Regions from separate parts of the Lysinibacillus sp. NPDC056959 genome, predicted to be linked through region 1. Evidence: predicted binding sites of a transcription regulator. Region 1 holds the regulator's gene; the other holds the start of a gene.

Region 1 (10,967 bases):
TCTGCAAAGTCGATACGTAAAAGATAGAGAATATAAAAAAAATATATAAAAAAGTATTGCATACCTTAATTACATATGATATATTTATAAATGTCTTAAAGAGGTCCCGTGGTGTAGCGGTTAACATGCCTGCCTGTCACGCAGGAGATCGCCGGTTCGATCCCGGTCGGGACCGCCATTATAATTGATAATATAGTTCTTATGATGCTTTTAAATCATAAGAACTTTTTTTATTGTTATTATAAGGAAATTAGTGGATATGTATAATTTCTAAAAATATTATTTCTTATATGCAATACAATTTAAGATGGAGGTGAATACCTCGAACCCTTGCATAAAACAGACTAGAAAAGACCCTATAGTGCTTGTAGGGGGTAGCATAGAAACCTTACCATTACGTTTCACTACAGTTGATGAAGAGTGATAGAAATAAAGAGCTGGGTAATAAATCTAACAAATAGGGCATTAACTATAAAAATGACGATGATTATCGATTTCTCTCGTGTGAAAAAGATTTGGAGGTGTTACATGAGAAATTATTATTACATAAAACGTCTTAATATAAGCTTGCTCATAGGTGCTGCTGTAATACTAGTAGGCTGTGGAGATCCTATCTTAGATATTGAGGAATCCAATGCGTACCACTGGCAAAAAAATATGAATGAAGCAGAGTTTGAAAAAATAAAAGAAGGTATGACATATATGGAGGTAGTAAAAATTGCAGGGGGAGCAGGAGAAACATTGAAAAAAGATCAATTCCGCTGGAATGATGAAATACTTATGACAAAAGCTTATAATGTACAATTTAAAGATGATAAATTGGTTAAAAAAGAGATTAGTGAGATAAAGGGTAAAAAAAATAAGCACTTCTTTTTATAAGGATGTTGTCTCTTCATTTTGCACATGTTTTAGTAGCGATAGCGATAATTACACCAAGGCATAATTGATTAGTAGTTTCACCTTATCGACCCATCCTATGATGAGCACCAACTTGAGTGAATATCACTTTTATTAATTCGATATACAGTAATTTATATTCTTTTTGTCGACAAGCTGCAACAATTACGCCAAGGTGTAATTGTTTTTTTTTAAAATCCATTGGATGCTTTGAACATTTACGCTTGTTTCGGTAAACTAGAAGTAATGGAGCTAGGAGAGGAAAAAGAGATGATGTATGAAAAAATAATGAATTCACTTGATGATACTGAGCATTTTGCGCTGAAGCTAGCAAGCTTACTAGAAGCCCAGGATACAATTACATTAGAGGGTGATTTGGGCGCAGGCAAGACGACATTTACGAAAGCATTAGCGAAGGGGCTTGGTGTGAAGAGGACAGTCAATAGCCCGACGTTTACGATTGTAAAGCAATATGAGGGGCGTTTACCATTTAATCATTTAGATGTTTATCGTTTAGCAGAAAGCGATGAAGACCTTGGATGGGACGAACTATTTTATGGTGATGCGGTATCAGTTGTCGAGTGGGCTCATTTGATTGAACAGGATTTACCACAGGAGCGCCTTGGAATAGAAATTTACCGAATGGGAGAAAATCAACGACGATTTGTATTAACACCTCTTGGAAAGCGATATGAGGCATTATGTGAGGAGCTAATGAAATGATTTGGTTAGGGATTGAAACAGCGAATGCACCACTTTCTATTGCTGTAATAAGGGACGGTAAAGTGGTCGCAGAGATTGTACAAAATATAAAATTAACGCATTCGGCAGGTGCTATGCCAGCCATTGAAGAAGTGCTAGCAAACGCTGGCATAAAGCCAAGCGAGTTGGATGCGATTGCTGTATCAGAAGGACCTGGTTCTTATACAGGTGTACGAATAGGTGTGACGCTTGCAAAAACATTAGCATGGACATTGAAAAAGCCTTTAGTTGGAATATCTAGCTTAAAGTCATTAGCCGCAAATGCAGCACTATATGATGGATTTATTTGTCCTGTTTTTGATGCGCGAAGAGGCAATGTTTATACGGCCGTTTATAAAGGTCGTGAGCTTGAAACAATTATAGATGATTATCACGATCATATTGATGGCTTATTAGAGCGTTTACAGGCTTTAGAGGCACCGATTTTATTTGTTGGAGTAGATGTAGATATTTTTTGGTATAAAATCGTAGAGGTGTTAGGTGACTATGCTCAACGCATACCGTTTAGTCATGACTTGCCAAGAGCAAGTGAAACAGTTCGATTAGCGACGAAAGTGGAGCTACCAAGTGTGGAGGCTGTTCATCATTTTGTCCCGCAATACAAACGTATTGCAGAGGCGGAGGCGAATTGGCTGAAGGAACAAAAGGAGAAGGCACATGAGTAGTAATGTAATATATCGTAAAATGGTATCTGAAGATGTCCCAGTAGTGTATGAAATTGAGCTTGCTACATTTTCTACGCCATGGACGTTAGACTCTTTTTATTATGAAGTGCATGAAAATCAGTATGCACATTATGTGCTAGCTATAGATGAATTTAATAACATTATCGGTTTTTGTGGCATGTGGATGGTTATAGACGCAGCGCAAATTACGAACGTAGCCGTTATAGATGCTGCTCGCGGTCACGGAATTGGTGAAGGATTAATGCGAGAGGCAATGCGTATTGCGAAAGACCATAGTATGGAAGTCATGAGTTTAGAGGTACGAGTGACAAATACAGTTGCTCAAAATCTTTATCGAAAGCTTGATTTCCAAGACGGTGGCATACGTAAAGGCTATTATACAGATAACGGGGAGGATGCCCTTGTCATGTGGGTGAATTTATGATGGAAGATCGAATTATATTAGCAATAGAATCAAGCTGTGATGAAACAGCAGCAGCGATTATTCGAAATGGCACTGAAATTGTTTCAAATGTGGTTGCATCTCAAATAGAAAGTCATAAACGATTTGGTGGGGTTGTACCTGAAATTGCATCTCGTCATCATGTTGAGCAAATTACAGTGGTTATTGAAGAAGCATTAGCACAGGCAAATATGAAGCCAACTGATTTAGACGCTGTGGCAGTTACTGAAGGTCCTGGTCTTGTAGGTGCATTGTTAATTGGGATTAATGCAGCGAAGGCTTTTGCATTTGCCAATGATTTACCGATAATCGGTGTGCATCATATAGCTGGACATATATATGCTAACGCACTCGTGCAGCCGATGGAATTCCCATTATTAGCACTAGTTGTATCAGGTGGCCATACAGAGCTAGTTTATATGAAAGAACATGGATCTTTTGAAGTCATTGGTGAAACGAGAGATGATGCAGCCGGTGAAGCTTATGATAAGGTTGCACGTGTTTTAGGCTTACCGTATCCAGGTGGTCCACGTATTGACAAGCTAGCACACGAGGGAGATGAGGCTGTAACCTTCCCACGAGTGTGGTTAGAGGAAGATTCTTATGATTTTAGCTTTAGCGGTTTAAAATCAGCAGTTATTAATTATAAGCATAATATGGATCAGCGTGGAGATGAGATTTCTCCGACTGCCGTAGCCAAAGGATTTCAGGATAGCGTAGTTGAAGTGCTAACAGCTAAAACATTACGGGCAGCACGTGAATATAAAGTGAAACAAGTTATTGCAGCTGGAGGTGTAGCGGCAAATAAAGGCTTACGTACATCACTTGAGTCTGTTTTTGCGGAAGAAGGTATCCCGCTGTATGTACCGCCATTAAAGCTGTGTACAGATAATGCCGCTATGATAGGGGCAGCAGCAACACCTATGTTTGAAACGAATATTCGAGGCAATTTATCAATGAACGGTCGCCCTGGAATGGAGTTAAAATCCTGGGTGTAAATGCTTTCACTATAGAGAAAGAGGTTTTTTAGATTTAATTCTAAAACACCTCTTTTTTGCTTTTATGAAAAAAATGTTGAGAAAACAGTGGACATAAGAAAATATAAATCTTATCAGTTGACAAATTTTTCAGAAAATTATCCACAGGCAAGACGAAAATAAAAGAGCGAACATCCGTACTTATGCACAAAATGTTGATAACTTGTGCATAACTTGTGATTATTCAATATATAGTAGCCTGTTTTGCACAGAATCATGTGAATAAAATATTTTTGAATTGTGGACAATGTGGAAAAGTCTGTTGATATGTTGGTATTACTAGTTTTATAGTGTGAATAAAGTTGTGGGCATTTTTTGTCGAAAAATAGCACTTGACCAATATATATGAAAAATGAAGACGAGTAAAGTAAAAAGCCATGTGACAAGGCACATGGCTTTACAATACTACCACTGTAAAGATAGAAGTTCGGTAGGGGATATATTATAAGGTAATATTTTCAAGTTCCTCACTTAGCTCAAGCCATTCCATTTCAAATAACTCGTACTGTTCTTTAGAAGTGGATAATTCATCCTGGAGCTGTGTGATTTTTTCGTGGTCTGTGAAAATCTCAGGATCACAAAGAGCTTCCTCTAAGCGAGCTATTTCAAGATTTTCTTGCTGCATTTTCCCTTCTAGTTCCTCAAGCGTGCGTCTAATTTGACGTTCTCGTTTTTTAGCCTCTTTATCAATTTTAGAGGTAGAGATTTTCTCAGGTACATCAGCTTGCGCTTGAGGTTGAGCAGCAGCCTTCATTTGGGCGATTTCTAGTAACTCTTGTTTTTTCTCAAGAAAATAATCATAGTCACCTAAGTACTCAAAGGAACCATCACCAGACAGTTCGATTACTTTAGTAGCGATTCGATTGATAAAATATCGGTCATGCGATACGAATAAGAGCGTTCCAGGATAATCAATAAGTGCGTTTTCCAGTATCTCTTTACTATCTAAGTCTAAGTGATTGGTAGGCTCATCAAGAATTAAGAGATTTGCCTTTTGCATCATCAACTTAGCTAATGCAAGTCTGGCCTTTTCTCCACCAGATAAAGACGACACGGTTTTATCTACATCAACTCCACTGAATAAGAAGCGGCCTAGCACTGTGCGAATATCCTTTTCATTCATTAAAGGCCATTCATCCCATAGCTCTTTTAAAACACTTTTATTGCTCGATAGCTTTGCCTGCTCTTGATCATAGTAACCAATTTGAACATTTGTACCATAGCGAATCTCTCCAGTGAATGGTAGCAAATCTTTGACAATGGTTTTTAATAAAGTGGATTTACCAACACCATTTGGTCCAACAAGTGCAATGCGATCTTCTCGGAAAGTGCGTAGTGTGATGCCACTTGATATTTTCTTATCGCCATAACCTATCGTTAAGTCATCGATAGATAATACATCGTTACCACTTTGACGTTCAATTGTAAAACCGAAGCTTGCTGACTTTTCATCACCTTCAGGGGAGTCCATCCATTCTGTTCGTTCGAGCATTTTACGACGACTTTGTGCCATTTTTGTAGTAGAAGCACGAGCAATATTTTTTTGAATAAATTCCTCAAGCTTGGCCTTTTCATCTTGCTGACGTTCATATAGCTTCAAATCACGCTCATAATTTTTCGCTTTCTCATCTAAATAGGCACTATAATTGCCTGTATATTTTGTGACGCGATGACGAGATACTTCGTAGACAATGGAAACAACCTGGTCTAAGAAGTAGCGGTCATGGGAAACAATTAGAATAGCCCCTTCATAACCCTTTAAATATGATTCCAACCAAGAAAGGGTTTCAATATCTAAATGGTTAGTAGGTTCATCAAGGATTAATAGGTCAGGCTTACTTAAAAGAAGCTTAGCAAGTGCTAACCGAGTCCGTTGTCCCCCTGATAGTGAGCTAATTGACTTTTGGTAATCCTCAGGATAAAACTGCATACCATGAAGCACGGATCGTGTATCCGATTCATATTGATAGCCACCCGCATCCTTAAAATTATGCTGCAAATGATCGTATTCAGACATTATTTTTGCATATATAGTAGGGTTTTCATAAACAGCTGGGTCGGCCATTTGTTGTTCTAATGATCGTAGCGTTTGTTCTTGGGCAATAAGCGGCTCAAAAATTGTCATCATTTCATCCCAAATCGACAATGTCGAGTTTAAACCAGCATGCTGCTCTAAGTATCCAATTTGTATACCTTTCGGGATAATAATATCGCCAGAGTCATATGACATTTGACCAGCAATAATTTTAAGTAAAGTGGATTTACCCGCACCGTTACGACCTACTAATGCAACTCGGTCACGATGTTGAACTTCTAATTTTACGCCACTTAAAATTTCATCTGCAATGAAGGATTTATATAGTTGATTGACCTGTAAAACAATCATTCTTGACACCTCAATTCTTCCTTAGTGTAATGGATGAGCGATTGGCTTGCAATGTCGATGCTTTACTTATTCCAAGCTGTCATGTAAGATTGAAACGATTTCCCTTTATTTAGTGGCGTAAAAGCGCCATTAAATAAAGGGAAATCCTCTAGTGAATATTATAAATTTAGAAATATAAAGCCTGTATCATAAATAGAACTTGATACATTTTAAGGAGGAAAAAGTTTGAAACAAGAGTTGAAAATTCCACAAGCCACTACGAAAAGACTTCCTCTTTACTATCGTTTTATCCAAAACTTTGCACAAGAAGGCATGGAACGCATTTCGTCGAAGGAACTAAGTGAAGCGATGAAAATTGATTCTGCAACTATTCGCCGAGATTTTTCTTATTTTGGTGCTCTTGGGAAAAAGGGATATGGCTATGATGTGCAGCATCTCTTACAATTTTTTAGCCAAACGCTCGATCAACATGAAGCGACAAAGGTTGCGTTAATTGGTGTAGGGAATTTAGGTAGTGCTTTATTAAAATATAATTTTCAAAAAAACCACAATACTCATATCGTTGTTGCATTTGACTCGAAGGCCCCAAAAGAAGGGAAAATGATTAGCAATATTCCTGTTTTTCACCCTGACTTATTGGAAGAAAAATATGCGGAATATGGAGCGGAGCTTGCAATTTTAACAGTTTCACCACGCTCTGCACAGAAAATGGCTGATAGATTAGCAGTGATGAACGCAAAAGGAATTTTGAACTTTACGCCAGAGCGTATTACTGTACCAGATAAAATGCAACTTTTAACAATTGATTTGTCGGTAGAGTTGCAGGCGCTTATTTATTTAATTCGTAATCAGGAAGAGTGATCATTGTACATAATTTAACTTCTTTCAGCGGGTGTACAAACGCCCGCTGAAAGAAGTTAAAGCCTTAGGACGCAATTAGACCTAGGCATAATTGATAGCATAGCTCACAGTTTCTGTTAAATAGAAGTAAGTATAAAATTGAGAGAATGACGAAAAACTTTCACATATAATTAGTTAGCAAAATGGCGAAATATACGTTAAAATGATGGATATAAAGAGGAGGTGGCTTTAATGGGTGGTATTGGTCCTATGAGCCTCATTATTATCGGAATTGTCGCATTACTAATTTTTGGTCCTAAAAAGTTACCAGAGCTTGGTAAAGCATTTGGTTCAACATTACGTGAATTCAAAAATGCTACTAAAGGTTTAGCCGACGAAGATGATGATGACAAGAAAAAGAAAGAATTAGATAAGTAAGTTAGGATGTTTGAGGAATGAATCCAAGAGATCTAACTGTCATTGAACATATAGAAGAATTAAGAAAACGGCTTTTCATTGTTGCCGTTTTCTTTGTTCTAGCTATGGCTGGCGGCTTCTTTGTTGCAAAGCCGCTTGTTAAATATCTTCAAAGTACTGGAGCGAATTATAATATAGAGCTCCATGCATTTGATGTAGTAACACCACTTGCAATTTATATCCAAGTAGTTTTTTTAATAGCATTTATCCTATCCTCACCGGTATTGATGTATCAATTGTGGGCTTTTATTAGCCCTGGATTAAGGGACGTAGAACGAAAAGCAACTTTAAGCTATATACCGTATTCATTTTTATTGTTTTTAGCAGGGCTGTCTTTTTCATATTTTTTACTATTCCCTTATGTCATAAAGTTTATGATGAATTTATCAAACGATTTAGAAATTCAACAAACAATTGGCATACATGAATATTTTTCGTTTTTATTTAAGCTTACAATACCTTTTGGTTTCCTTTTCCAATTACCGATTGTAGTCTTGTTCTTTTCACGTATTGGGATTTTATCTCCTGAGTTACTAATTCGTATTCGTAAGTATTCATACTTTGGTTTATTTGTATGTGCTGCACTAATCGCGCCACCTGAATTAGCTTCGCACTTAATGGTTTCAGTACCGTTGTTTGTTCTTTATGAAATTAGCATTATGATTTCTCGTATTGGCTATAAGAAATACTTAAAATCAGAGGAAATGCGAATGAAGGAAGAACAAGAAGCTGAGCAAAAACGTCAGATAGAAGAGGCACTTGAACAGCAGAGACGTCAAATCGAAGAACTGAATCAATAATAATAGAAGCTCGATGCTAATTAGTAGCATCGAGCTTTTTTGTCGTGATAGATACAGGTAAATTTAACTTCTTTTCGGCGGGTGTCTAAACACCCGCTGATTTTTATTGCATTTTTTCTAGTTCTTGAAGAAACTTTTGCAATGGTTCTGCATACAATTGTACAAGTGTCACAAAACCGTTCAGCATGACATGGGCGATAATGGACGTCCAAATGCGTTTTGTTTTGTGATATAAGAAGGCAAAGATCAATCCACAAATTGTATAAAGCAAGATATGTGAGAAGTCCATATGAATAAGAGCAAAGAAAATGGCGCTTACTATACCGGCTATCCAGAAATTAGTTGTTTGGACAAGCGATCCGAAAATAACACGACGGAAGACGAACTCTTCTAATATGGGTCCAAAAACAACTATCGCTAATATCGCAATAGGAGCACCTTTTGCAATAGCTACAATATCAGCTGTGTTTTGCGATCCACCTTGGATACCGAATATAGCCATTTCGATCGCTGCGCCAATCATTTGGCCAAAGAAAACTAAGAAGAAACCAATAAATCCCCACATAATGGACAGTGGTATCGTTTCTTTCTTCCCTTTATAAATATCCCAAAACGCTTTATCGCGAGATGTTAGGATTAAGCTTAGAATTAACGCAATGGCAAAGCTAAGTGCAATATACCAGCCTTGCGTAAGCGGAGCAGCTTGCTCGCTAGGTAAACCAGTCGTACTCATAACAAGCTTGTGAAACGGTTTTGCTAGCAATATCCCTGATAAATGCATGACGATATAAATCACTAAAACATAAAGGGCTGTTTTTTTATGCTTATTTATTTTTGTAGAATTGTTCACAGTCAAAATCCTTTCCATTCATTATGCTACCTTTCTATTGTAGAGGAATATGGAAAGAAAACAAAATTTTTCGAAGTTCTGACTTGCAAAAAAAAGTGTGATTGATTATCATAATAATTGTATTAGCACTCGTATGGGTAGAGTGCTAATAGACTTAATCTTATATTTAATTAATAGGAGGTTGTTTCACTTGTTAAGACCACTAGGAGATCGTATTGTAATCGAACTAATCGAGGTAGAAGAAAAATCTGCATTCGGTATTGTACTGCCAGACTCTGCAAAAGAAAAGCCACAAGAAGGTAAAATTGTAGCAGTTGGGACAGGTCGTATATTAGAGAACGGACAACGTGTAGAGCTTGACGTTAAAGTTGACGACCGCATTATTTTCTCTAAATACTCTGGTACAGAAGTTAAATATGAAGGTAATGAATACCTAATTTTACGCGAAAGCGATATTCTTGCAATTATTGAATAAGTTCATACTTTTTTAGTTTATTAAAGTTAATACCTTTAGTCATTGTCACAGATAAACAAATGAATAGGTGACAATGACAGTATGGCGAAATTTTTATAAATATATTGATGAAGCTTAACGAATATTCCATTTCAGGAGGGTAAATTCAAATGGCAAAAGATATTAAATTCTCAGAAGACGCTCGTTCATTAATGCTACAAGGTGTAGATAAATTAGCAAACGCGGTAAAAATTACTCTAGGGCCAAAAGGTCGTAACGTAGTTTTAGAAAAAAAATTCGGTTCACCACTTATTACAAATGATGGTGTAACAATTGCAAAAGAAATCGAGCTAGAAAATCCATACGAAAACATGGGTGCAAAATTAGTAGCAGAAGTTGCTTCTAAAACGAACGAGATCGCTGGTGACGGTACAACAACTGCAACAGTATTAGCTCAAGCTATTATTCGTGAAGGCTTAAAAAACGTAACAGCTGGTGCAAACCCTGTAGGCATTCGTAAAGGGATTGACAAAGCAGTTGTAGCGGCCCTTACAGAATTAAACGCTATTTCTCGTCCAGTAAGCAACAAAGAGGAAATCGCACAGGTTGCGGCTATCTCTGCTGCTGATGATGAAGTAGGGCAATTAATTGCAGAAGCAATGGAACGTGTGGGTAACGACGGAGTTATTACAATTGAAGAATCTAAAGGCTTCACAACTGAGCTTGATGTAGTTGAAGGTATGCAATTCGACCGTGGGTATGCATCACACTACATGGTAACAGATACAGATAAAATGGAAGCTGTATTAGATAATCCATATATTTTAATTACTGATAAAAAAATTACAAACATCCAAGAAGTATTACCATTATTGGAACAAGTGGTACAACAAGGTCGTCCACTGTTAATCATTGCTGAAGATGTTGAAGGGGAAGCTCTTGCAACACTTGTAGTGAACAAGCTTCGTGGTACATTCAATGCTGTAGCGGTTAAAGCGCCAGGATTTGGTGACCGTCGTAAAGCAATGCTAGAAGATATCGCAATTTTAACAGGTGGTCAAGTAATTACAGAAGAATTAGGCTTAGATCTTAAATCAGCTGATATTACATCACTTGGTCGCGCTGCAAAAGTGGTTGTGACAAAAGATAATACAACAATCGTAGAAGGTGTTGGCGGTGCAGATGCAATCGAAGGCCGTATTGGTCAAATCCGTGCTCAGCTTGCTGAAACAACTTCAGAATTCGATAAAGAAAAATTACAAGAACGCCTTGCAAAATTAGCAGGTGGCGTAGCAGTAATCAAAGTTGGTGCTGCAACAGAAACAGAACTAAAAGA
Region 2 (10,967 bases), on a different contig from region 1:
AGGACTCAGTACCGTATGTAATGCCTGAAAATTGTCCTGTTTGTGATAGTGAACTTATTCGAATTGAAGGGGAAGTGGCCTTACGTTGTGTAAATCCTGCATGTTTTGCACAAATCGCGGAGAGCATTAAATATTTTGTATCGCGTAATGCGATGAATATCGACGGACTTGGTGATAAGGTCGTTGAGCAATTATTACGTGCAGATTTAATTCATGATATTTCTGATTTGTATCACTTAACTGTAGAACAGCTTGTCGAGCTTGAGCGTATGGGAGAAAAATCGGCAACGAATTTAGTCAGTGCTATTCAGGCTTCCAAGGAAAATTCGATGGAGCGTTTACTAATTGGATTAGGGATACGACATGTTGGTGAAAAAGCAGCGAAAATTGTTTCAGAGGAGTTTGAAACGATGGAAGCGGTGATGGCAGCAACAGAGGAGCAATTAGTGGCAATTCATGAAATTGGCGATAAAATGGCTTCATCACTTGTCGAGTATTTTTCAAATGAGGATGCACGTGCAGTCATCGGGCGCCTTGCTGAAGTAGGCGTCAATATGACGTATAAAGGTAAAAAGGTAGAGGTAGCTGTAGGGGATAATCCTCTTGCAGGAAAAACAGTCGTATTAACTGGTAAACTTGAGCAATTGACACGTAACGAAGCAAAGGCGAAAATAGAAGAGTTAGGTGGTATTGTTACAGGCAGTGTCAGCAAAAAAACTGATCTTGTTATTGCAGGAGCAGATGCGGGTTCTAAACTAACAAAAGCCGAGCAGTTAGGTATTGAAGTTTGGAATGAAGATCGCCTGATCGAACAATTTAACTTTGTCCAATAATGGATACTATTAAAATTGAAAAAGATGAATTAACTTATTTACTTGATGGAAAGTAGAGGCATTTTATAAATGTCTCCTTCTGTCCACAGGCAGGTATGAACAATTCGTCAAGCAAAATCTGAACATCAGTAAAGGAGTACTAAAATAATGAAGTCATTTCGACTCATTCCAGCAATTATCGCTGCTGCAATGCTAGTCGGCTGTGTGCCTTCTGATAAGAAGGAGACAGAGCTAACACAGGAGACGCAACAGGAAAAAGCGGAAACAACAATTATTCCAAGCTTACAGATTGATAAATCATATTATAGAACGCTAACACCCTATAAAGAAAGTGCTAGCAGAGGATTAGTAGTTTCAAATATTTTTACAAAATATGATATGAAGGAAGTTGAAACAGGTTTAATGCGTCTTTCTCAAAATGAGTTCGACACAGAAAATTATTTCTTCCAAGAAGGGCAATATTTAGCGAAAAACACAGTAGAAAATTGGCTTGCCCGTAGTTCACAAAAGAAGGATGGCTTAAATCCTCCAACGACGGACTCAATGCCGGCAGAGGAACGTGCAACAAAGGCCCCAATCTATTTATCACATATTGTTGAGCAAAATTATTTAACAAAAACTAGTGATAACAAAGTTAAATTAAGCGGGATTTCGATTGGACTTGCCTTAAACTCTATTTATTACTATCAAAAAGAACAGTATGGGGAATACTATGAGAAACCAATTTCGGAGGCAGAACTGATTGAGCAAGGGAAGAAGATGGCCTCAGAAATTGTGTCTCGTCTAAGAACCCAAGATGAATTGAAAGATGTACCGATTGTAGTAGGTTTATTTAAACAAAAAGCGCGTAATGATATTATTCCAGGAACGTATTTTAACTATGGCGTAGCTAAAGCTGGACAAAACGAGGTAACTGACTGGAAAGCTATGGACGAAGAATATGTACTGTTCCCTACGAGTGAATCACAGGATGTATATCGTGATGATAGTAAAAACTTTGAGAATTTTAAACAAGATGTAGATAAGTATTTTTCAAACTATACTAGTGTAGTAGGAACAGGCTTCTACCAAAACAAAAAAATTCAAAAGTTATCGATTGAAATACCCATCCAATTCTTCAGTAAACTTGAAATTATTGGATTCACTCAATATTTAACAGGTGTTCTAATCAATCAATTTAATAACATTCATGTTGAAGTAAGCGTCACTTCAATGAATGGTCCAGAGGCATTAATCGTAAAGAATGCCAACGAAAAAGAACCATACGTTCATATCTATTAAAAATATAGTCAGCCTTGTGCTGACTATATTTTTTTTATGGGATGAATATGGGTTAAAAGCGACGGAAAGAACAATCGAAACGACGGAAAGCCTCCCCGAAATGATGGATAGAAAAGCAAAAATGGATAGACTCCTCAAAGTGACGGATACATAAGAAAGCACAACAACGCGATCGTTGCTCTGCTCACAAAGAGCAAAGTCTTAATGGAGGACTCTAAAAACAGTCCATAAAGACGACACTTCGTCATAGTAGTGAAAGTTTCTTTATTTTTGGTGAAAGTTGTGATTTTTAATATGAAAAATGTTATGATTATTTGCATGGTTAACTTTATTCAACCCTATTGTTATCGACAAAAGCAATGAATTGAATGAGTATTCGGAGGTGTGAAAAATGGCAAAATTAACAAAAGAAGAAGTTAAGCACGTGGCAAACTTAGCACGTCTTGCAATTACGGAAGAGGAAGCAGAGAAATTTGCTGAACAGCTTGGTAAAATTACTGACTTCGCAGAGCAACTAAACGAGTTAGATACAACGAATGTTGAACCAACAACTCACGTTTTACCACTAGTAAACGTAATGCGTGAAGATGTGGCAACAAAAGGTTTAGACCGTGAAGTAATGATGTTAAACGTAAAAGAACAAGAAGATGGTCAAGTAAAAGTACCAGCTATCATGTAAAACTAAAACATAGGAGGATTCCTCATGACGTTATTTGAACGTTCAGCGAAGGAGCTACAAGCTGATATTAAAGCGGGTAACTTAACAATCGCTGATTTAACAAAAGAAGCATTCGAACGTGTGGCGAAGCTTGACGGCGATGTACAAGCTTTCCTTGCTTCAAATGAAGAAAAAGCAACTGCACAAGCAGCTGAAATGGATAAAGTGCCATTTGAAGAGCGTGGACCACTTTTCGGTCTTCCTATCGGTGTTAAAGACAACATTGTGACAGAAGGCTTAGAAACAACTTGTGCTTCTAAAATTTTAGAAGGCTTTATGCCAATTTACGATGCAACAGTAGTTGAAAAGCTACGTGACGCAGGTATGGTCACTATCGGTAAATTAAACATGGACGAGTTTGCAATGGGTTCTTCAAATGAAAACTCATACTATAAAACAACAAAAAATCCATGGAACTTAAACCACGTACCAGGTGGATCTTCAGGTGCGTCTGCAGCAGCAGTAGCAGCAGGTGAAGTACCATTCTCACTTGGTTCTGATACAGGTGGTTCAATCCGTCAACCAGCTGCTTATTGCGGTGTTGTAGGGATGAAGCCTACATATGGCCGTGTATCTCGTTTTGGTCTAGTTGCATTTGCATCTTCTTTAGATCAAATCGGACCAATTACACGTAATGTTGAAGACAATGCCCTTTTACTTGAAGCAATCGCAGGATTAGATGCTAACGATTCAACTTCTGCAGACGTAGAAGTACCAAACTACGCAGCAGCACTTACTGGTGACGTAAAAGGATTACGTATCGCTGTGCCAAAAGAATTCCTTGGTGAAGGTGTTGGCGAAGCAGCACGTCAATCAGTGCTTGATGCATTAGAAGTATTAAAAGGCTTAGGTGCTACAGTAGAAGAAGTATCGCTTCCTCACTCGAAATATGCACTTGCAGCTTACTATATTCTGTCTTCTTCTGAAGCGTCTTCTAACCTTTCTCGTTTTGACGGTATCCGTTATGGTTTCCGTGCAGAAAACGTTAATAATTTGATGGACCTTTATAAAGAAACACGTGCACAAGGCTTTGGCGATGAAGTAAAACGTCGTATCATGCTGGGTACTTACTCGCTAAGTGCAGGTACGTATGATGCTTACTACAAAAAAGCTCAACAAGCACGTACACTTATCAAAGCAGACTACGACAAAGTATTCGAAGACTTTGACGTAATCATTGGACCAACTTCTCCTACACCAGCATTTAAAATTGGTGAAAACGTTGATGATCCAATGACGATGTATGCAAATGATATTTTAACGATTCCTATGAACTTAGCTGGTGTACCAGCCATCTCAATCCCATGTGGTATTGAAAATGGTCTACCACTAGGCTTACAAATTATCGGTAAATATTTCGATGAAGCAACAATTTACCGTGTAGCTCATGCTTTTGAACAAGCAACGGAGTTCCATAAACAAGTTCCTCAAATTTGGGAGGGAAAATAACATGAACTTTGAAACAGTCATTGGTTTAGAAGTACACGTTGAGTTAAAGACGAACTCAAAAATCTTCTCACCAGCACCAGCTCACTTCGGTGCTGAACCAAATACAAATACTACAGTTATCGACCTAGGCTATCCTGGTGTCCTACCTGTACTTAATAAAAATGTTGTAGATTTCGCAATGCGTGCAGCACTTGCACTAAACATGGAAATCGAACAAGAAACAAAATTTGACCGTAAAAACTACTTCTATCCAGATAATCCGAAAGCTTATCAAATTTCTCAATTCGATAAACCAATCGGTAAAAACGGCTGGGTTGATATCGAAGTAGATGGTTATACAAAACGTATTGGTATTACACGTCTTCATATGGAAGAAGATGCTGGTAAACTGTCTCACAGTGGCGACCACTCTTTAGTTGACTTTAACCGTCAAGGTACACCACTTGTAGAAATCGTTTCTGAGCCAGATATTCGCACACCAAATGAAGCGTATGCGTATCTTGAAAAAATAAAATCAATCATCCAATATTCAGATGTATCGGACTGTAAAATGGAAGAAGGTTCACTTCGTTGTGACGCCAACATTTCAATTCGTCCATATGGTCAAGAAGAATTTGGTACAAAGACAGAGCTTAAAAACCTTAACTCTTTCAACTATGTTCGCCGTGGTTTAGAGCACGAGGAATTACGCCAAGCTGATGTCCTTCTTTCAGGTGGGGTAATTGAGCAAGAGACTCGCCGCTTCGATGAAAAAACAGGTAAAACAATTCTTATGCGTGTTAAAGAAGGAACAGACGATTATCGTTACTTCCCAGAGCCAGATCTAGTTCGTCTATCAATCGATGATGAATGGTTAGAACGAGTAAAAGCAGAAATTCCAGAACTTCCAGATGCTCGTAAAAAACGCTATGTTGAAGAATTAGGCTTAACGCCATACGACGCAGGAGTTCTTGTTATTTCAAAAGAAATCTCAGACTTCTTCGAGGCGATGGTAGCTAAAGATGCGGATGCAAAACTTTCAGCAAACTGGCTTATGGGTGATGTTTCTGCATACTTAAATGCAGAACAAAAAGACCTTAAAGATACTGCATTAACGCCAGAAAACCTTGCGGAAATGGTGAAACTAATCACTGACGGTACAATTTCTTCTAAAATCGGTAAAAAGGTATTTGCTGAATTAGTAGAAAATGGCGGTTCTGCAGGAGAAATCGTTAAAGCAAAAGGTTTAGTTCAAATTTCTGATGAAGGTGCATTACTTGCTATCGTTACAGAAGTTCTAGACAACAATGCACAATCGATCGAAGACTTCAAAAACGGTAAGGATCGCGCTATCGGCTTCTTAGTTGGTCAAATTATGAAAGCAACTAAAGGTCAAGCGAACCCACCTATGGTCAATAAATTATTACAACAAGAAATTGCAAAACGTTAATTGCAATTGCAATGGAAGGTCAAGAAAGTAAATTTGCTTTCTTGGCCTTTTATATTTAAAAATTAATACATACTAAAGAATCTTTAGGGGCATCTATACCAAGATAAAATGCTCATTACCATAAAGTATCAACAGGTAGTAGCTTAGAAAGGTTACATATGACCTTTCCGATGCAGAGTTATTTTAAAAAACGGCTCATTGAACTTAATTTTATGGTTCATCACCAAAAGTTGTGGATGACTTTTGTTAAAACGTCTACTATGTAAATAAGTTGATTGGAGTGGAGGCTGGGCGACTCCTTGGGGATTAGCAATAGAGGAACGAAGGCTAATAGCATCACATCCTGTGATAACGCCTTCGTGACCAACATCGTGCTGTGTTGCTGTCGCTTCGCTTTCGCACAGACAAAAACACGTTGCTGCCGCTACGTTGCACTCATGCTTTCGCGCAAAAGACATCTGTTGGCCCGAGACTCTGGAGCGAGCAAATAGGGGAACGAAGGCTAATAGCATCACATCCTGTGATAACGCCTTCGTAACCAACATCATGCCGCTGTCGTTACGTTAGCACTACGCTTTCGCGCAAAAAGACATCTGTTAGCCAAAGTGGCTCATCGGACGCCCCCAGGAAGCTCTGCTCTGCGCGAAAGCGAAGCGTCAACGGCAAATGTTTTAACTGTGCGAAAGCGAAGCTACAGCAACAAAGCGCCCAGCCGGAACGGAAATCAACCACACATTATGGTGATAATCTAATCTAATTTTATCGTATTAAGACTAAAAAATACCAAATTAGCACTTTATAGTTGTCTAAATGGAGTATTCATAGCAAAATATAGAATAGAACATGATAAAAACTTAAGGAGGTCTATCAATGAAAACTGAACAACAATATTTCAATGATGCGATTTCAATTCAACAATATATGGATCATATGACGACGTTAAAAGAGGAAAGCTTCCGTATTTATGATGGTTTCGAAGTGTCATTAAACGATGGCTTTATCGAACTATTGAAGAATAAGCAACCAAAAATATTAACAATTACTGAGGACTGGTGCGGGGACGCGATGTTAAACAATCCAATCATTCGCCGAGTTGCAGAGGCAGCAGAACTAGACATGCGCGCAGTATTACGTGATGCGGATACAGATTTGATTGATCGTTATTTAACAAACGGTGGCCGTGCAATTCCAGTTTATATTTTATTAGATGATGCTGGTCAGGTCGTTGGAAAATGGGGACCACGAGCACCAGAATTACAGGAACTAGTAGTTAGTAAACGAGCTACTTTGCCTGATAAAGAAGATCCTACATTTGAAGATGCACAAAAAGCGCTATATGCAGAAATTCGTGAAGAGAATATGACGAATAAATCATATTGGACATATGTTTACGAGGATTTTAAAAAGCAAGTAAAAGCTGCATTGCAATAATTGTAAATCACAAGGCTGCATGTCAGAAAAATGAGGACATGCCTTGCTATTGTTGACTTCAATGCAACATTTAAAAGAATAATTCGTTGGAAGAAATAGAATCTTATGAAGCAGGAAGGTATGTTATGAAACGAGCAAGAATCATTTATAATCCTACATCTGGGCGTGAAGTGTTTAAAAAGCATCTACCAGAAGTATTGGCAAAATTAGAGGTAGCAGGCTATGAGACATCTTGTCACGCAACAACCTGTGAAGGCGATGCGACCATTGCTGCAAAAAATGCAGTAGAACGTGGCTTTGATATAATTATTGCAGTTGGTGGAGATGGCACATTAAACGAAGTTGTTGCAGGTGTAAGTCCATTTGAGAACCGGCCGAAAGTAGGTCTAATTCCGATGGGCACAACGAATGACTTTGCCCGTGCTGTGCACATTCCTCGAAATATTGAAGCTGCCGTTGACATTATTATTAAAGGGGAATCGTTACCAGTAGATGTTGGTTTATTAAATGGGGAACGCTATTTCATCAATATTGCTGCTGGCGGACGTATTACAGAATTAACTTATGAAGTGCCAAGTAAAATGAAAACAATGCTAGGACAGTTAGCTTATTACTTAAAAGCAGTGGAAATGATCCCATCGATTAAAGCTTCTCACATGCGTATTGAATACGATGGCGAAGTGTTTGATGGGGATGCTATGATGTTTTTATGTGGTTTAACAAATTCGGTGGGAGGCTTTGAAAAACTTGCACCAGACGCAAGTATTAATGATGGCTACTTTACTTTAATCGTATTGAAAAAAGTAAACCTGCCTGAATTTATTCAGCTTGCTGCGATGGCATTAAGAGGCGAGCATTTAAATGATGATCGTGTAATTTATAAAAAGGCAAGTGTCGTCAAAGTATCTACTGAAGATGAAATTCATTTAAACCTAGATGGTGAGTATGGTGGGGACGCGCCTGCAACATTTGAAAACTTAAAGCGTCATATTGAAATTTTTGTTCCACTAGCAGATATGCGTGAGGAAGACCGTATCCAATAAACATAAAAAGGACTCTGCTTAATTTTAGGTATAGTCCTGTTTATTTTTGTGGAGATTAATGGTTCATCACTTAAAGTTGTGAGTAACTTTTGATAAAACGTTTACTATGTAAATAAGTTGATCTTCGTTACGGGTGGACGCCCTCAGGAAGCTCTTCGCGAAAGCGAAGCGGCAGCTATAAAGCGCCAAGTCGGAACGGAAATCAACCACACGTTTTGGTGATGATTCATATTAATGGGTTAAAATCCATATATATGAACATTATTATCCTTTAAATGGTATTGTGAATGAATTAAGAAAAATGTTTGGCAAATGTGAGTATAATACTTGAACAAAATTTGAAACCTTAATAATAGGCCGAAAATCCGGTCCATTATTAAGGTTTTTTTCGTTGCAATAGTGGAAAATGGGGGTATGGATAAGGGAAAGGAAGTGTTGCCGTTGTATAAGTCACAGGAAAGAAAGCTTATTTGGCTAAGCTTTGGTGTTGCAATTATCATGCTACTTTCCATACTAGGAAGAATATTTGGAGGTTAGGGGGGCAATGAAATGGTGAATGAATCAGCAGTCTTTTGGAGTAGAGCATTAACGGAGCTAACTTTATCGTTCCATATTATTTATGCAACGATTGGTGTTGGTGTCCCATTAATGATTATGATCGCACAATGGACTGGGTATAAAAAGAATGATGAGCACTATATTTTAATGGCAAGACGTTGGGCGCGCGGCTTTGTTATTACAGTTGCCGTCGGAGTTGTAACAGGGACAGCAATTGGCTTACAGTTGTCTTTACTATGGCCGAATTTTATGCAACTTGCTGGCCAAACGATTGCATTACCACTTTTCTTGGAAACGTTTGCATTTTTCTTTGAAGCCATCTTCCTAGGCATCTACTTATATACTTGGGATCGCTTCGATAGTCAGAAAAAGCATATGCTACTATTAATTCCGGTAGCTGTCGGTGCATCAATGTCAGCTGTGTTTATTACAATTGTCAATGCGTTTATGAATGCACCACAAGGATTTGACATTGTAGACGGACAGCTTGTAAATATTCAACCTTTTTTAGCGATGTTTAATCCAGCGATGCCGACAAAGGTGGCACATGTACTCGTTACAGCCTACATGACGGCCGCATTTGTGTTAGCATCCATTGCAGGATACCGTTTACTTAGAGGTTCAAAGCATGTATACCATAAAAAATCTTTATACCTACTTATGAAGATTGGTCTGATTTTCTCTATTGCAGCAGCGATTATTGGAGACTTTTCAGGGAAATATTTAGCTGAATATCAACCAGAAAAATTAGCTGCAGCTGAGTGGCACTTTGAAACGGAAGATAAAGCCTCTCTTATACTATTGGGTGTATTAGATGGTGAAGAAGTAAAATATGCTATTAAAGTACCTTATGCTTTGAGTGTTTTAGCACATAATAATCCAAATGCAGAGGTAATTGGTTTAGATCAATTTGCAAAAGAAGATCGACCACCACTGTATATTCATTACCTTTTTGATCTCATGGTGTTTATTGGCATGTTCATGGCACTCGTTTCACTGCTTTATGTGACCGGGAAAGCACGTGATTGGCAGTTTATTCATAGCCGTTGGTTTAGAAGGATTGTTGTTGCAGGTGGACCACTTTCCATTATTGCAATTGAAGCAGGATGGTGGCTTGCAGAAGTGGGACGACAGCCTTGGATATTACGTGGATTAATGCGAACACCAGAAGGAGCCACAACGAGTAACCATGTGGATTTAATGCTGGTATTGTTTGCAGGTGTGTATATTGTATTGGGAATAGGAAGTATTGTAGTTTTAGTCCGTATGTTCAAAAAGAATCCAATTGAGCGTGAAATAGAAGATCGCCATGATGAAAAAGGCGGTGACATCTTATGACATTAGAGATTTTAGGTATTTCAGTTTTATGGATTTTCCTATTTGGTTATGTCATTGTAGCTTCAATCGATTTTGGTGCAGGCTTTTTTAATGCCTACAGCCTACTCATCGGAAAAAATCATATATTAACGAATATTATTAAACGTTATTTATCACCTGTTTGGGAAGTAACCAATGTCTTTTTAGTATTCTTCTTTGTGGGGATTGTTGGATTTTTCCCACAAACAGCTTTCTATTATGGAACGATTTTACTTGTTCCAGTTAGTATTTCGCTAGTGCTTCTTGCAATACGAGGTTCCTACTATGCATTTGAATCATATGGCGCACGTGGGCATATTGGTTACACGTTGACGTATGGTATAACAGGATTACTCATTCCAGCCTCACTCTCTGTTGTATTCGCGATTGCTGCTGGTGGCTATGTTGATCTTGTTGACGGGCAACCAGTCTTGAATTTTTGGACGTTGTATACGAGCCCGTTTGCTTGGAGTATTGTCGTGTTGAGCATTGCAGCGGTACTTTATATTTCAGCCGTGTTTTTAACTTGGTATGCACATAAAGCAAAGGATCGAGAAGCTACAAATTTAATGCGAAATTACGCACTTGCTTGGGCAATACCGTTAATGGTGAGTGCGCTCGGCATTATGTACGAAATGAAATTCATTAACCCTGAAAGTTACAATAACATGGTTAATTTATGGTGGATGTTTGCCATATCTGCCGTGCTGTTTATTATTACTGTAGTGTTAATATGGATGCGAAAAAATTACGGTCTTGCGGTTAGTTTATTGATTGCCCAATTTGCAGTGGCATTCTTTGCATATGGAATTGCCCAATATCCATATTTACTGTATCCGTATTTAACAATTTACGATAGCTTTACTAGT

Evidence for each region. Region 1 encodes Rex, which represses fermentation and respiration genes when NADH is low (regulators of the CRP and FNR family bind a similar motif). Its sites were predicted from a motif close to TTGTGAAATATTTCACAA; they were not measured.
Region 2: a site for Rex is predicted at 8,466-8,483, ahead of ACFTQ7_RS15165 (cytochrome ubiquinol oxidase subunit I). Genes of this name have one in related genera too.

The regions. Positions count from the first base shown of each region.
Region 1 is NZ_JBHURE010000021.1:74,027-84,993, reverse strand. Features, by position in the region: tRNA gene ACFTQ7_RS19430 (tRNA-Asp) at 103-178, shown strand; gene ACFTQ7_RS19425 (hypothetical protein) at 529-879, shown strand; gene tsaE (tRNA (adenosine(37)-N6)-threonylcarbamoyltransferase complex ATPase subunit type 1 TsaE) at 1,171-1,620, shown strand; gene tsaB (tRNA (adenosine(37)-N6)-threonylcarbamoyltransferase complex dimerization subunit type 1 TsaB) at 1,617-2,324, shown strand; gene rimI (ribosomal protein S18-alanine N-acetyltransferase) at 2,317-2,769, shown strand; gene tsaD (tRNA (adenosine(37)-N6)-threonylcarbamoyltransferase complex transferase subunit TsaD) at 2,766-3,785, shown strand; gene abc-f (ribosomal protection-like ABC-F family protein) at 4,267-6,210, opposite strand; gene ACFTQ7_RS19395 (redox-sensing transcriptional repressor Rex) at 6,436-7,071, shown strand; gene ACFTQ7_RS19390 (twin-arginine translocase TatA/TatE family subunit) at 7,303-7,488, shown strand; gene tatC (twin-arginine translocase subunit TatC) at 7,506-8,327, shown strand; gene ACFTQ7_RS19380 (CPBP family intramembrane glutamic endopeptidase) at 8,431-9,195, opposite strand; gene groES (co-chaperone GroES) at 9,368-9,652, shown strand; gene groL (chaperonin GroEL) at 9,802-10,967, shown strand, end outside.
Region 2 is NZ_JBHURE010000013.1:24,904-35,870, forward strand. Features, by position in the region: gene ligA (NAD-dependent DNA ligase LigA) at 1-833, shown strand, start outside; gene ACFTQ7_RS15135 (CamS family sex pheromone protein) at 981-2,114, shown strand; gene gatC (Asp-tRNA(Asn)/Glu-tRNA(Gln) amidotransferase subunit GatC) at 2,506-2,793, shown strand; gene gatA (Asp-tRNA(Asn)/Glu-tRNA(Gln) amidotransferase subunit GatA) at 2,818-4,281, shown strand; gene gatB (Asp-tRNA(Asn)/Glu-tRNA(Gln) amidotransferase subunit GatB) at 4,283-5,710, shown strand; gene ACFTQ7_RS15155 (thioredoxin family protein) at 6,581-7,141, shown strand; gene ACFTQ7_RS15160 (diacylglycerol kinase) at 7,267-8,184, shown strand; gene ACFTQ7_RS15165 (cytochrome ubiquinol oxidase subunit I) at 8,734-10,080, shown strand; gene ACFTQ7_RS15170 (cytochrome d ubiquinol oxidase subunit II) at 10,077-10,967, shown strand, end outside.